Regions from separate parts of the Photobacterium sagamiensis genome, predicted to be linked through region 2. Evidence: predicted binding sites of a transcription regulator. Region 2 holds the regulator's gene; each other region holds the start of a gene.
What was found. The regulator CRP, encoded in region 2, controls carbon source genes, mostly activating them, when cyclic AMP is high. The targets are predictions, from matches to a motif close to TGTGANNNNNNTCACA.

Region 1 (5,133 bases), on a different contig from region 2:
AGATAACATCTAAAATGCCGCTCACCGCTTTGTTCTCAGATGGTGAATCAAGACGAGACAGAATAATGCCGACAACTTTGGTGCTGCCACCTCGCATCGTCTGTGCTGACTTTGACGGCACAAAACCAGAGTCTCTGATCACTTGCTCAACCTTTTCACGGGTTGCCGCTTTTACTTTAGGATCATTGGTCAACACGCGTGAAACTGTGGATTTTCCAACCCCTGCTAATTTAGCAATATCCAGAATGGTGAGCTTTTTAGTCATAAATAGGTTCAGGCTAAGGTAAACCTCTTTATTGTCACTCTCAGCAACAATAATTCAATCATTTTCCTTCCAAACATCACAAAACCTTTAGGTAAACGTGCTTTTTCCACGAAAACGCTGCGTTTATACCCATAAAACATCTAAAAGGAGCCTTAATTAAATAGTGACAGAATCTCCACAACGGCAAATACTTAGTAACAACTCTGAATAAAATCCCTACTAGCAAAAAATGGCTTTAGCCAACATAAAACTGACACACAGCAAACAAAAAAAGGATCGATTTCAGATAAATTGAATTTTGTGCAATTATTTAGGCATGATATCGGGTATTGCATTGAAATACTGTTTTTCAATACCCATATCTTATTCTAAATATATAGATTAAATAATCTTGTGTTGGCATCCTCTTTTCTTTTTGCCTTTTAATGCCCACAAGAACTATCAGTCCCTGTTCATTCGGGGAAAGGCATTAAGGATTTTTATGATTACTCACGTTGGCGTTATAGACCAAGACCCCGTAAGACTTATTACCCCCTTATTAGACCATGCTATCCCGGCCGATAAGATGATTTTTATCGGTACGGAAAGCCAGAGAGAGCAGTACGAGCGCCTTGCATCAATACTGACACCCCGAGATATTGAGGTTGAATTTTTCCAGATCCCTGACTCCATCAGTATTACCAGCCTTCGTCAACGACTCAACGAGTTAGCAGATAAGCTCCGACAAACCCAGACTGAAGTCTGGTTTAATACCAGCTGTGGTTTACGTCACCGCCTGCTATCTGCATATGAAGTTTTCCGTTCTTTTCATTGGCCTATTTATGTCATCGAACCTTTCAGTGACGAAATGTGCTGGCTCTACCCTTCGGATCGCAAGCAACAGCAAGTTGAAGATCGTATTCAACTAACTGACTACCTCACTATTTTTGGTGCGAGAAGTGAGCTGCCCGAAACAACGGTACCGGAATCACTCAACAATCAGCTATGGGAGCTGGGACAGCGCTGGGCAAGCTCGGCACTGGAACTGGGACCAGGTTTGGCAACACTGAACTATCTGGCAACCACATGTCGAAAAGAACAGAAACTCGATGTTGGCCTGAGTGAAAAACAACAAGGTTATAGGGAGTTAGGCATGTTAATTGCCGATCTGCAGGATACCGGGCTGGCCACCTACGAAAAGGGTATTCTGACTTTCATACATGAAGATGCGCGTCGTTTCGCAAATGGTGAATGGCTGGAAAACCTGGTTCACAGCACGGTTCGTGCGATTCAGAATGAGCTGCCAACTATTCAGGATCACTCATTAGGGGTTCAGGTTTACCGTAAGATCGGAGACCGTGAAGTCCGTAATGAACTAGATGTCGCGACGGTTGTGAATAATAAGCTGCATATTATTGAGTGTAAAACCAAAGGTATGCGTGATGATGGTGACGACACGCTCTACAAGCTGGAATCACTGCGTGATTTATTAGGCGGCCTGCAAGCACGCGCGATGCTGGTGAGCTTCCGTCCTTTGCGTCATCATGATTTAGTACGCGCCCAGGATTTAGGCCTTGCTATCATTGGCCCGGATCAACTTGGTGACTTACAAACCCACCTTCACAACTGGCTGAAAGATGCCGGTGGCCAGACGCATAATATTGCGTAAACTAGAAACTAGAAACTAGAAACTAGAAACTAGAAACTAGAAACTAGATTAGGTTCATTTAAAAAGGTCGCAATTGCGACCTTCTTATATCTACAGTACCGCAAATACCAAACTGACTAATTATCTGGCCTCCCAGCGAACATTAATCAGGTTGGTATAACAGACACAAAAAAACCGATACATTAGTACCGGTTTTCATCTTGAATAGTGTGATAACTCATAGGATTTTTGCGCTTACGGCAGATATCCTGGAGTGGTTCTTAGTACGCCGTTAGTTGCCCTGAGGTCGAAGAGGAAGCCCGGAGTTTATAACTATAAATGAGGACTTCCGATAAAGAGATCAGGGCAAATAACAAGTAATAAGTAATAAGAATTACTCAGCCAGCATGCGACGAGCAGCTTCTACTACCACTTTGATCGAACGCGCTTCCGTCTCTTTCAGAGTCGCATGATCCGGTATCTCTTTCTGAGTACGGTTGATGATAACACCCGCAACACAACCTGCACGCAGACCAGAACTAGCACACATAGTTAACAGTGTTGCTGATTCCATTTCATAGTTCAGAACGCCCATCTCCTGCCACTCTTTCATTGAGCCCTGGAAACGACGAACAACACGACCTGAGAACGTATCGTAGCGCTCCTGACCCGGGTAGAAAGTATCACTTGAAGCCGTTACACCTGTGTGTACTGTTGCACCTTCTGCTTCTACTGCAGCTTTCATTGCTGTCGCAACATCAAAGTCTGCAACCGCTGGGAATTCCATTGGGGCAAAATGCAGGCTCGCACCGTCAAGGCGTACAGAACCCGTTGATACGATCATGTCACCCACATTGATGTGTGGCTGAATCGCACCCGTTGTACCAACACGCAGGAACGTACGGATACCTAATTGCGCTAATTCTTCAACCGCGATAGACGTTGATGGACCACCAATACCTGTAGAGCAAACAATCACAGTTTTACCGTCTAAAACCGCGCGATAAAGCGTATATTCGCGAGAGCTTGCTAGAAACTCAGGGTTATCCATCAGGTTCGCGATTTTTTCAACACGCGCTGGATCACCTGGAATAATAGCAAGTTCTGCACCATTAAGATCCGCTGTTGTCACACCTAAATGGAAAACTGTCGTCTCAGACATAATCATATCCTTTTATTGTTTGCCGCTCTGTATAGGGAAGTCAGAGGTCGTGGCTTTAAACTAATTTTAATGTTTAGGCAGTATTCATCGATTTTCATAAATAGATAAATACTCTCAAAACACCAGTTAACGATAACGGATAGAATCGCAACTTTAAGTGACAGCAGTCACAGATAATAAAATGAACCGATTTACAGGTTACATAAAACCGTGATCACCATCACCTTAAAGCGTTTGCTGTTGCCCTTCATCACAAATTAATTATAAAAAAACGGCATCACCGTAAGAATAGGTGATGCCGTTTATTTTGCGGTATTAATTTTGTGCGCTATCTCCGGTTATTTGTTCAACCGGCTTTCAGGGCTAAAACGCAACAAACGCAATGCATTCAATGTCACCAATGCCGTTGCCCCGCTATCTGCGAGTACCGCAACCCACAGACCCGTGACGCCCAGCAAAGTGGTTACCAGGAATATGCCTTTCAATCCTAACGCCAGAACAATATTCTGACGGATATTTCTGAGCGTGGCACGAGACAGTTCAATCATCATCGGAAGTTCCGACAAGCGGTTATGAGTAAGCGCCGCATCAGCCGTTTCCAGCGCGACATCTGTACCGCCACCCATGGCTATACCAATCGACGCTGTTTTCATTGCCGGGGCATCATTTATACCATCGCCGACCATTGCTACATTGGCTTTTTCGTTGGCGGTTTGTACTTCTGTTACCTTATCAGCAGGCAATAAACCGGCACGAAAATCGATGCCAATTTCCTCGGCGATAGCGGCGGCAGCACGGGGGTTGTCACCGGTTAACATCACCGACTGGATCCCCATCAGCTTAAGCTCTTTAATGGTGTTAGCGGCATCATCACGCAGGTTATCTCGCCATGCAATCACACCAATAGCAACGTGATCACGAAGTGCAACAACCAGGGTTTTACCTTCCGCTTCCAGTGACATTGCCTGAGCGTGTTGTTCCGCGGTTAATGCCACTGACTTAGGTAATCGATCTGCCGCACACAGCAGCAGGGTTTCACCGTCAATCACACCTTGAATACCGCGTCCGGGCAGTGCTTCACGCTCAGCGGCTTCAGTAACGTTCAATCCACGTTCTTCCGCAGCTTTAACAACCGCAACGGCCAACGGGTGCAATGATCCGGCTTCGACGGCTGCTGACTGGCGAAGTAATTTCTCTTCGTTACCATCCCAGCAGATCAGATCGGTCATCACGGGTTTACCCTGAGTTAAGGTTCCCGTTTTATCGAAAGCAATCGTGCCAATATGACCAAGCTGCTCTAATGCTGCACCGCCCTTAATCAAGGCACCACGGCGAGCAGCAGCGGCTAAACCTGATGTAATCGCTGCCGGTGTAGAGATCACTAATGCACAAGGGCAGGCAATCAGCAATAAGGTTAAACCACGATATATCCACTCATGCCATGATTGAGCAAACAGCAGAGGTGGGATCACAATAACCAGTGCCGCAAGCACAATCATTGCCGGGGTGTACCAGCGACTGAAGCGGTCTAAAAATCGTTCTAACGGCGCTTTACGTGATTCTGCATCTTCGATTAAGTGAAGAATACGATCAATCGCATTATCACCCTGCTCTGAGATAATGGTCAGGCGCACCACCTTATCAGCGACCAGTGAGCCCGCCATCACTTTATCACCCGGCAGGCGTTCGACCGGAACCGATTCACCGGTCAAAGCACTTTCATCAAAGCTCGCAGATATATCAAGCAATTGGGCATCAGCCGGCAAGCGAGAACCTGGCGCAATCTCAATCACGTCACCCTTTTTGAGATCTTCTGCTGCCACTCTTTTTTTCGTGCCATCAGAGTGGATCACAGTCGCTTCTTCCGGCACCAAATCCATCAGGGCTTTTACCCCGCTGCGGGCGCGTGACGATGCATACCCTTCAAGTTGTTCGCCGATCAAGAAAAGCAGCAAAACCATGGCAGCTTCAGCGGTTTCTCCTAAATACAACGCACCAATAGCCGCAATACTCATCAGGGTTTCAATAGAGAACGGTGTACCTGATTTCGTCAGATTCACGGCTTTTTTTACGATTGGG
Region 2 (5,133 bases):
GACCCTGGCGCAACACCCTGTTAATAACTTTCATCGTTAACATTAACGACAGGGTATGTCATGTCTGCAAAACATCCGATTATTGCAGTAACAGGGTCTTCTGGTGCCGGCACCTCCACCACTTCAGAAGCATTTCGCAAAATGTTCAATATGATGAACTTCAATGCCGCCTGGCTGGAGGGGGATAGCTTCCATCGCTTTACCCGACCGGAAATGGATGTTGAAATTCGTAAAGCCAAAGAGCAAGGCCGCCATGTCAGCTATTTTGGTCCGCAAGCTAACGACTTTGCCCAACTGGAAACTTTTTTCCGCCAATATGGTGACGATGGCAGTGGTCAATTCCGCCGCTACCTGCATACTTTTGACGAAGCGGTCCCCTATAACCAGATGCCGGGTTCATTCACGCCATGGCAGGAACTACCTGAAAATACGGATGTGCTCTTTTACGAAGGGTTACATGGCGGTGTTGTTGATGGTGAGATCAATGCCGCACAACACGTCGATTTGCTGATTGGTATGGTGCCGATTGTGAACCTGGAATGGATACAGAAGATCGTCCGCGACACGCGTGATCGCGGCCACTCCCGGGAAGCGGTCATGGAGTCTATCGTCCGCTCGATGGACGATTACCTCAATTATATTACGCCGCAATTTTCGCGCACCCATATCAACTTCCAACGGGTGCCGACCGTCGATACATCCAACCCATTCAGTGCCAAAGGCATTCCGAGTCTGGATGAAAGCTTTGTGGTTATCCGCTTCCGCGGAATTAAAAATGTCGATTTTCCGTATCTGCTATCAATGATCCAGGGCTCGTTTATGTCTCGCCATAACACCCTGGTGGTACCGGGCGGAAAAATGAGCTTTGCGATGGAGCTGATCATGCGACCGCTGATCCAGAAGTTAGTCGAAACCGGAAAGATAGGATAAACCCGACGCGAGAGGTGAGTGGCGAGTAACGAGATGCGTGCTTCTCGTTACCCGACACTATATTAGGGTCTTAATACCTACGGTGGTCCTGTGGTCCTGTGGTCCTGTGGTCCTGTAAGCAGGCTCTCCGAGCCATAGTTGGGGGTCAAGCTGTGGCTCTTTCTCGAAACTCGAACCTAATTACTCGAAACTGTTTATCCTTAGGTCCTCAGGGCCATAGCACCGCTTTTCTCGATACCCGGCTCTCGTCACGCGAAACCTAGGCTTTAACTATCTCATACGAATGGGTCATTTCGACCCCTTCGCCCAGCATCAGGCATACTGAGCAATATTTCTGCAGTGAATCTGCAACAACACTGGCAACCCGAGCCTCATCCAGATCATGGCCTGTGACCACAAAATGCAGGTTAGCCGAGGTAAAAATACGCGGTGACTGTTCACGGCGAACAGAAGAAATCTGCGCCTCACAGCCGGCAATGTTCTGGCCAGCTGATTGCAAACCGTCGACAACATCAACTGAGCTACAGCCACCAGCAGCCATCAATACCATTTCCATCGGACTTGGTGCTTTTTCGCCCCCATTGCCATCCATGACGACACTGTGACCAGAATCTGACTGTCCCAGAAAGGTCATTCCTTCTACCCATTTCACTCGTGATTGCATTGCTTTCTCCTTACTTCAAACAGGGTAATTCTGCATTAACTAACAACTGTGTGATCATGTGCACACTTATGAGTACCAAATGGCCATTTCAGGTAGATCAATATCAAGAAAAAGACGCGGAAAAAAGATAAACTCTCAAGTAAATATTCAAGTGAACTTGCAGCCTAGCGGCTGAATGAATATCCTAATCAGCGAACAATTCTATTGTTAGGCCCAGCCTTGAATTATATGGATGTCGTTGTTGGGCAACAAACGCAGAGGAAGTTAGTAATATGGTTCCAGGTAAACCTCAAACAGATCCAACTCTAGAGTGGTTTCTTTCCCATTGCCACATTCACAAATATCCGTCAAAGAGTACTTTGATCCATGCGGGAGAGAAAGCAGAAACTCTCTACTACATTGTGAAAGGTTCTGTTGCCGTATTGATCAAGGATGAAGAAGGCAAAGAAATGATCCTGTCTTACCTTAACCAAGGTGACTTCATCGGTGAGCTAGGCTTATTTGAAGAAGAGCAGGAACGTACTGCATGGGTACGTGCCAAGAGTCCTTGTGAAGTGGCAGAAATTTCTTTCAAAAAATTCCGTCAGCTTATTCAGGTCAACCCTGATATTCTGATGCGTCTTTCTGCACAGATGGCCAACCGTTTGCAAATCACTAGCCAGAAAGTAGGCGATCTTGCATTCCTTGATGTAACAGGCCGTATTGCACAGACATTGCTAAACCTTGCAAAACAACCTGATGCAATGACTCACCCAGACGGTATGCAAATTAAGATCACCCGTCAGGAAATCGGTCAGATTGTGGGCTGTTCGCGTGAGACGGTAGGTCGTATCCTTAAGATGCTGGAAGAGCAGAATCTGATTTCTGCCCACGGCAAAACTATCGTGGTTTACGGTACTCGCTAACCGACCAACGACTTCGATTAATAAAAAGCCGCTTAATGCGGCTTTTTTTGTAACTGCGAAACATATCACTATCACCAAAAAGCATAAAAAGATCTCAAAACGTATATTCTGCCGTAACCGTCACTGTTTATTCACTTGCCAACAGCAATACCAATGCTACATTATGCATATCTAATATTTATGAGAGGTCTTGATATGGATATCGAACGCTTTTCTCCACATACCCTGGTTCCCGCTACGGCTGTCATTGCAGCCTTACCCGCGACCATTGAAATGACTGGTTTTAGCGATCCTCGTCATTACCTTGAGCAACAAACCCTGTTCAGCCAGCGTCAACGCACCGTGCATGGTAATGAGCTATGGAGCCCTACTTTAGATTGCCACCAAGCAAACCAATAATTGAAACGAAAACAGCGGCCAAGGCCGCTGTTTTATCACTGTTTCCTACTCTTACTAACTCGTACTTTCGAAGATCTTATCCGCCGACGCTTCAACAAACCCACGGTACAGTTCACCATCCGTCTGAGGATAGCGCTTAGCAAACTCGTAGAAGCCGCCAGGGATTATTTTCTCACCATCAAGAAAGCCCACCGCCACCTTGTCAGCCATAGTGGCAGACTGCTCCAGCATCACCTCTGGACTCCCTTTCACCTCACCGCCAGACTCATTAATCGCAAAACCATTGTGACGCAGCAGATGGTTCACTTCATGGATCTCAGTGAACTGCTCCAGCTGATTAATACTGACGGTAAAATGATTGGCCCCAAAGCCATGCGCAGCAACCCAGCCGGCATACTCGCTTTCTGCCGATAACATCTCATACGTCGCCGAATCGATATCCCACAAACGTCCACAGCAAACAAACTCAGGTTCATGAATTGCCTGCTCCGGCACCTGATCAACCAGTTCGCGTACCGTTTCCTGTAACAGCGAAGAACACTGCCCCACCATCAGTTCACTGATAAATACTTTCGGTGCTAACGGGTTCGGATGCTCAAAATGCTCTGCATACAGCTTTTTTGCTTCAAAATGATACCTACCACATGGCTTATAGCCAATTGCAATAAATGGGGCTGCCAGCTTATCCAGCCCCACTTTCGGTAAATTGAAGGTACGCAGTGCGATGTGATCATTGAGCAAGGGTTCATCTTCGGTTAACAGTGCATGAACCTGAGCCGCAGACGGACAAAGACGTTGTATATAGTCTTGCCACAGGGCATTAAATAATTGCTCCACTCTTTCCATGATGAATATTTCCCCTTGCTGATAATGATTGCCGTAGTCGACGTATACCGGTGCTTACAACTGCACCCCAGGTGACAGCTGGGCTGGCAGCTCAGTTTGTTCACCTTCCATCGATGCCATAGGGTAAGCACAATAGTCTGCGGCATAATAAGCGCTTGGGCGTAAGTTGCCTGATGCTCCAGGCCCGCCAAACGGGGCATCACCGCTGGCTCCAGTCAACTGACGGTTGCGGTTCACAATACCGGCACGGATATGATCAATAAAATATTGCCATTCCGCATCATCGGTAGAAATCAGGCCAGCTGACAAACCATAGCGAGTATCATTCGCCATCGCGACGGCCTGAGGCAGATCCTGATAACGGACAACCTGAAGCAATGGGCCAAAGTATTCTTCATCTGGCAGCTCAGCAACTTGGCTCACTTCAATAATAGCAGGCGTGACTACCGCCCCCTGGCCACGTTTCGCTTCAAGTAATAGCTCTGCGCCTAAACTCACCAGATTTGCTTGCGCGGCAATGATGCCGTCAGCCGCGCGTTCAGAAATTTGCGGCCCCATAAACGGTTGCGGTTCAGCAAATGGCCCATCAATTTTTAGCTGACCTGTCGCTTTAACCAGACGGTTCAGAATCGCGTCACCTTCCGGCCCCTGCGGTAAATACAGGCGGCGAGCACACGTACAGCGCTGGCCTGCACTGATAAAGGCTGACTGAATAATAGTGTAGACCGTCGCATCAAGCTCGCCATAGGCTTTCGAGATCACCATCGGGTTATTGCCACCCATCTCCAGCGCCAGCATCTTGCCTGGCTGTCCGGCAAACTGACGGTGCAGGATGTGGCCGGTATTGGCACTACCGGTAAACAGCAAACCATCAATCCCTTTCGAGCTCGCAAGTGCTTCACCTGTCGGACGCGCACCCTGAACCATATTCAACACACCTTCAGGTAAGCCAGCTTGTTGCCACAGCTTCATGGTTTCTTCTGCCACTTTTGGTGTCAGATCTGAAGGCTTAAAGACCACGGTATTGCCAGATAGCAGGGCCGGCACAATATGACCGTTGGGTAAATGGCCGGGGAAGTTATATGGGCCAAATACCGCCATGACGCCCAGCGGGCGGTGGCGCAAGACTGCCGCAGTACCTGCGATATCTTTTTGCCTTTCACCGGTTCGCTCATGGTAAGCGCGCAGTGAAATAGCTATTTTACCGACCATTGCACCGGCTTCCGTTCGGGTTTCCCACAACGGCTTACCGGTCTCTTCAGCAATAGTACGGGCAATATGCTCACTGTGTTCTTTCACCAGTTCAGCAAATTTTTCCACAATAGCCTGGCGCTCGGCTAGATCTGTTTTGCGCCAGTCCACCAGGGCTTCACGGGCACTGGTCACGGC
Region 3 (5,133 bases), on a different contig from region 2:
CTTAATAGACTCAACGTATTCGATGTCTTCTTTCTCAGGGTTAGTATCATCAAAACGAAGATTACATTGTCCCTGATAGTCCTGAGCAATACCGAAGTTCAAACAAATTGATTTAGCATGACCGATATGCAGGTAACCATTGGGCTCCGGCGGGAATCGGGTATGTACGCTTGTATGTTTGCCACTTGCTAAATCCGCATCAATAATCTGGCGGATAAAGTTAGTTGGACGAGCTTCAGAATCACTCATCAATTAGACCTCGTGTGCTTACAGGATTTTAGAACTCACTATGATCCATAAATATGGGTCACTACTCAACAAATAGTATGCATTGTTTATCGATATGTATAAAAAAACCCCGCAAAAGCGGGGTTAAGTACATCCAATTTTTTTTATGGCCCCAAATTAGGTGCCAAGCAACAACATTCCACTCAGGACTTCACCATCAAAGATGAAAAAACCAACACCTTAAAATTACGAAAATTTGAAGGTTGAAACTACAACAGCAGCTTCTTGATAAGCTCATGGGTAATACCAAATCCATTAATTATCTAACCATTCAGAACACCACTGGGAGTCAAGTTCAAGGATAGCGATTGATAGAAGAGTGGTTCTCTTTTGAAATCGCTAGACACCGAAATGGGCTTTCAGTGGTGTTCCCTTTGGGCGAGTTTAAAATGCTTTTATACTACGTTAATAAATCTCAATTTAGAGCCACTAGATTTTCAATTTATTGCCTTGTCTAAAAGCATTTTAACTCTCGCTGAATTGATCAGATAATTAATGGAATTGGTATAAGCCTATTAAGAAACTGGCTCCCAATCGGGAGCCAGCTATTACATTGTTACTAACTCTTCAATTACTATAAAAACCGAGTAATTAAGGAAGTTTTACAGAAGACAGGTCTTCTGATGCCGGGATTTTTTTCATTTCGCCAGCGACGATTTCTGCTAGTGGGCCGAGGATAACCTGCAGGTTGTTTGAACCTAGTTTAACCACACCCATTGCACCTAACGCTTTCAGAGTCTTCTCATTAGCAAGGCTGCTATCTTTCAGAGTAAGACGTAGACGCGTGATACAAGCATCGATGTTTTCAAGGTTGCCGTGGCCGCCAAGAGCTTTCAGGTATTGCTTAGCCAGTTCACCAGTTTCTTTTGAACCGGTAATACCGCTTTCTTCAACATCGTCATCTTCACGACCTGGAGTCTTTAAGTTGAACTTAATGATGACAGTGCGGAAGATTGCGTAGTATAGGCCGAAGAATACCAGACCCTGAACAATCAGCATGTACCAGTTAGTAGCTAGTGGGTTCTGTGACTGCAGGAACATATCAACGAAACCCGCAGAGAAACCAAAGCCTGAAATCCACTGCATTGAAGCTGCGATGTATACAGACAGACCAGTCAGTGCTGCGTGAATGACATATAGACCTGGTGCTAGGAACATGAAGGCAAATTCTAGCGGCTCAGTCACACCAGTGAAGAATGATGCGAAACCAGCGGCGATCATGATAGAGGCGACTTTTTCTTTGTTCTTCGCCTTAGACGTGTGGTACATCGCAAGCGCAGCACCTGGCAGACCGAACATCATAATTGGGAAGAAACCACCCATGTAGATACCGGTAACACCCGGAGTTGCAACACCGTCAGCAATTGACTTCGCGCCACCCAGGAAGTTTGGCAGGTCGTTAATACCAGCCACATCAAACCAGAATACAGAGTTCAGTGCGTGGTGCAAACCAACAGGAATTAACAAACGGTTGAAGAATGCGTAGATACCCGCACCTGCTTCACCCAGCCCCTGAATACCTTCACCGAAAGATACCAGGCTATTGAAGATTGCAGGCCAAACATACATTAGAACAAAAGCAATAAAGATACCGGCAACAGATGTCAGAATAGGGACCAGACGCTTACCAGAGAAGAACGCCAGTGCTTTGTGCAGTTCAACCGCCGAGTAACGGTTGTAGATTTCAGCAGAAACAATACCGACAAGGATACCGACAAACTGGTTTTCAATCTTACCAAATGCCGCAGGAACAGCACTTGCGTCGATACCTTGGATCTGCGCCACCGCACCAGGCGCAAGAAGTGTTGTAACTACCAGGTAACCAACAAAACCAGATAGGGCAGCTGCACCATCCTTATCTTTAGACATACCATACGCTACACCGACGGCGAACAGTACAGACATGTTTTCAATAATTGCACCACCAGCCTTGATTAGAAAAGCAGCAAGCGCACTGTTTGCACCCCAGCCATTCGGATCAATCCAGTAACCAATACCCATTAAAATTGCAGCGGCAGGCAGAGTGGCGACCGGCACCATCAATGCTTTACCTACTTTTTGAAAATACCCAAGAATATTCACCGTTAGTTCCCCCTAATTGGTTCTCTTAGATTTGGTTATCAGATAACTTACTTCGGCTATTTGATAAAGTCATCATCAGTGTAAGAAGTTTATTTCGCACCGCAAATTAAAACGTCGTCATTTGTGATCTTAGTCACCTGCTGGAGCAAGATCCAGGCGATTTTGCTAGCCCGATCATAAAACTTATTTTATGATTCGAAACAAAGGCGCTATGCCACTACAATTATTTTGTTTTATCTATCTTGAATGAGGTGTCACCGTGAGACTAATCCCACTTATTAACGCGAAAGATGTAGGTTTATGGTCTGCTCGCTATATTGCTGATCGTATTAACAAATTTGAACCAACGGCAGAACGTCCTTTTGTACTTGGTTTACCTACCGGTGGCACTCCTTTAACGACATACAAGCGTCTTATTGAGCTTTATGAAGCTGGTGAAGTAAGTTTCAAGCATGTTGTGACTTTCAATATGGACGAATATATCGGCATTCCAGCCGATCATCCGGAATCTTATCGTAGCTTCATGTATAACAACTTTTTCAATCACATTGATATTCAAGACGAAAATATCAATCTCCTGAATGGTAACGCAGAAGATCACGAAACTGAATGTCAGCGTTATGAAGATAAAATTAAATCTTACGGTAGAGTCAACCTGTTCATGGGCGGTGTCGGCAACGATGGCCACATCGCATTTAATGAGCCAGCGTCTTCATTATCCTCTCGTACTCGTATCAAAACGCTGACGCAAGATACCCGCATCGCGAACTCTCGTTTCTTTGATGGTGACATCAATCAGGTTCCGAAATACGCACTGACTATTGGTGTCGGTACCCTGCTTGATTCTGCTGAAATCATGATTTTGGTGACTGGCCATAACAAAGCACAAGCTCTTGAGGCGGCTGTTGAAGGCTCAGTAAACCACCTGTGGACGGTTTCGGCACTGCAACTGCACCCTAAATCACTGGTTGTATGTGATGAACCAGCCACCCAGGAACTGAAAGTAAAAACCGTAAAATACTTTCAGGAACTGGAAGCACAAAATATTAAACACCTTTAACTATAAATGATCACCTTCTTGCTATTAAACGAAATAGCAAGAAGGTGAATCGTTACAATAACCTTTAACATAAAAGGAAATGTTCATGTACGCGCTTACCAATTGTCGTATTTTTACCGGTAGCGATGTGCTGAATAACCACGCCGTCATAATTGATGGCGTGAACATTCACGCTGTTTGCCCGGTAGCTGAGCTGCCAAATGATATCAAATCCGTTGATCTTGAAGGGGCTAACCTGACCCCTGGTTTCATCGACCTGCAGCTAAATGGTTGCGGTGGGGTGATGCTGAATGACAAAATCAATGCTGACACCATTCATACCATGCACCGTGCCAACCTGAAGTCTGGTTGCACAAGCTTCCTGCCGACTCTGATCACCTCTTCTGATGAAGATATGAAAGCTGTGATCACCGCAGCTCGCGAATATCACAGCAGGTATCAGAACCATTCACTGGGTTTGCACCTTGAAGGTCCTTACCTGAATGTGATGAAAAAAGGTATTCACAGCGTTGACCACATCCGTCGTTCAGATGATGCAATGATCAAAACCATCTGCGAGAACGCAGATATCGTCACCAAAGTAACTCTTGCCCCTGAACAAAACGCTCAGGAGCATATCGAACAACTGGTTGAAGCCGGTGTTGTTGTTTCAGCAGGGCATACCAATGCATCCTATAAAGAAGCACGTAAAGGTTTTGCGGCGGGTATCAGCTTTGCGACTCACCTGTTCAATGCCATGACACCTATCGCCGGCCGTGAACCGGGGATGGTTGGCGCAATCTATGACACGCCAGATGTCTATGCCGGCATTATTGCTGATGGATTCCACGTTGATTATGCAAATATTCGCATGGCACATCGCATGAAAGGCGAAAAACTTGTTTTAGTGACTGATGCAACTGCACCTGCAGGAGCAGACATGGATCACTTTATTTTTGTCGGTAAGAAAGTATATTATCGGGATGGCAAGTGTGTTGACGAAAATGGCACACTTGGTGGCTCGGCACTTACCATGATTGAAGCGGTTCAAAACAGTGTCGAGCATGCAGGTATCGCCCTGGACGAAGCGATTCGCATGGCTACCCTTTATCCAGCACGGGCAATTAGTGTTGATAATAAACTGGGTGCCATCAAAAAAGGCATGGTTGCAAACCTGGCTATTTTTGATCGTGATTATAACGTTCAGGCGACTGTTGTTAACGGTGAATACGAGCAGAACTAACTATGACAGGCGGACAAATTGGTAATGTAGATCTGGTTAAGCAGCTTAACAGTGCTGCTGTTTACAGACTAATAGACTTGCAAGGCCCTATTTCACGGATTCAGGTTGCAGACGTGAGTCATCTTGCTCCGGCAAGTGTTACTAAAATTACCCGCCAATTGCTTGAGCACGGCTTAATAAAAGAAGTCGCGCAGCAAGCATCTACCGGTGGTAGACGTGCCATATCGCTGACAACGGAGTCAGCGCCTTTTCATTCAATTGCGATCCGCCTTGGACGTAATTACATCGAAATAACCCTTTATGATCTGAGCGGAAAATATATTGCAGGTGCTGAAGATCAATTTAGCTATTCTAACCAGCAAGAACTGACCGATGGTTTACTTGGCCACATTCGTCAATTTATCTCCGATAATCAGAGTGTAATAAGAGAACTGGTCGCATTCGGTATTACCCTGCCAGGTCTGATTGATCCTGAAAAAGG

Region 1: udp (uridine phosphorylase) is a predicted target of CRP. The motif match lies at 3,211-3,226, and genes of this name have one in related genera.
Region 3: nagE (N-acetylglucosamine-specific PTS transporter subunit IIBC) is a predicted target of CRP. The motif match lies at 2,493-2,508, and genes of this name have one in related genera.

What each region holds. Positions count from the first base shown of each region.
Region 1 covers NZ_JAKJSP010000014.1:61,981-67,113, forward strand. Annotated here, with positions in the region: gene treR (trehalose operon repressor TreR) at 1-265, opposite strand, end outside; gene L4D76_RS04925 (Card1-like endonuclease domain-containing protein) at 747-1,913, shown strand; gene udp (uridine phosphorylase) at 2,287-3,054, opposite strand; gene L4D76_RS04935 (zinc/cadmium/mercury/lead-transporting ATPase) at 3,393-5,133, opposite strand, start outside.
Region 2 covers NZ_JAKJSP010000045.1:41,523-46,655, reverse strand. Annotated here, with positions in the region: gene L4D76_RS20420 (phosphoribulokinase) at 61-930, shown strand; gene L4D76_RS20415 (OsmC family protein) at 1,190-1,594, opposite strand; gene crp (cAMP-activated global transcriptional regulator CRP) at 1,867-2,499, shown strand; gene L4D76_RS20405 (hypothetical protein) at 2,695-2,898, shown strand; gene L4D76_RS20400 (DUF1338 domain-containing protein) at 2,953-3,744, opposite strand; gene astD (succinylglutamate-semialdehyde dehydrogenase) at 3,799-5,133, opposite strand, start outside.
Region 3 covers NZ_JAKJSP010000032.1:26,200-31,332, reverse strand. Annotated here, with positions in the region: gene glnS (glutamine--tRNA ligase) at 1-249, opposite strand, end outside; gene nagE (N-acetylglucosamine-specific PTS transporter subunit IIBC) at 880-2,370, opposite strand; gene nagB (glucosamine-6-phosphate deaminase) at 2,630-3,430, shown strand; gene nagA (N-acetylglucosamine-6-phosphate deacetylase) at 3,516-4,652, shown strand; gene nagC (DNA-binding transcriptional regulator NagC) at 4,655-5,133, shown strand, end outside.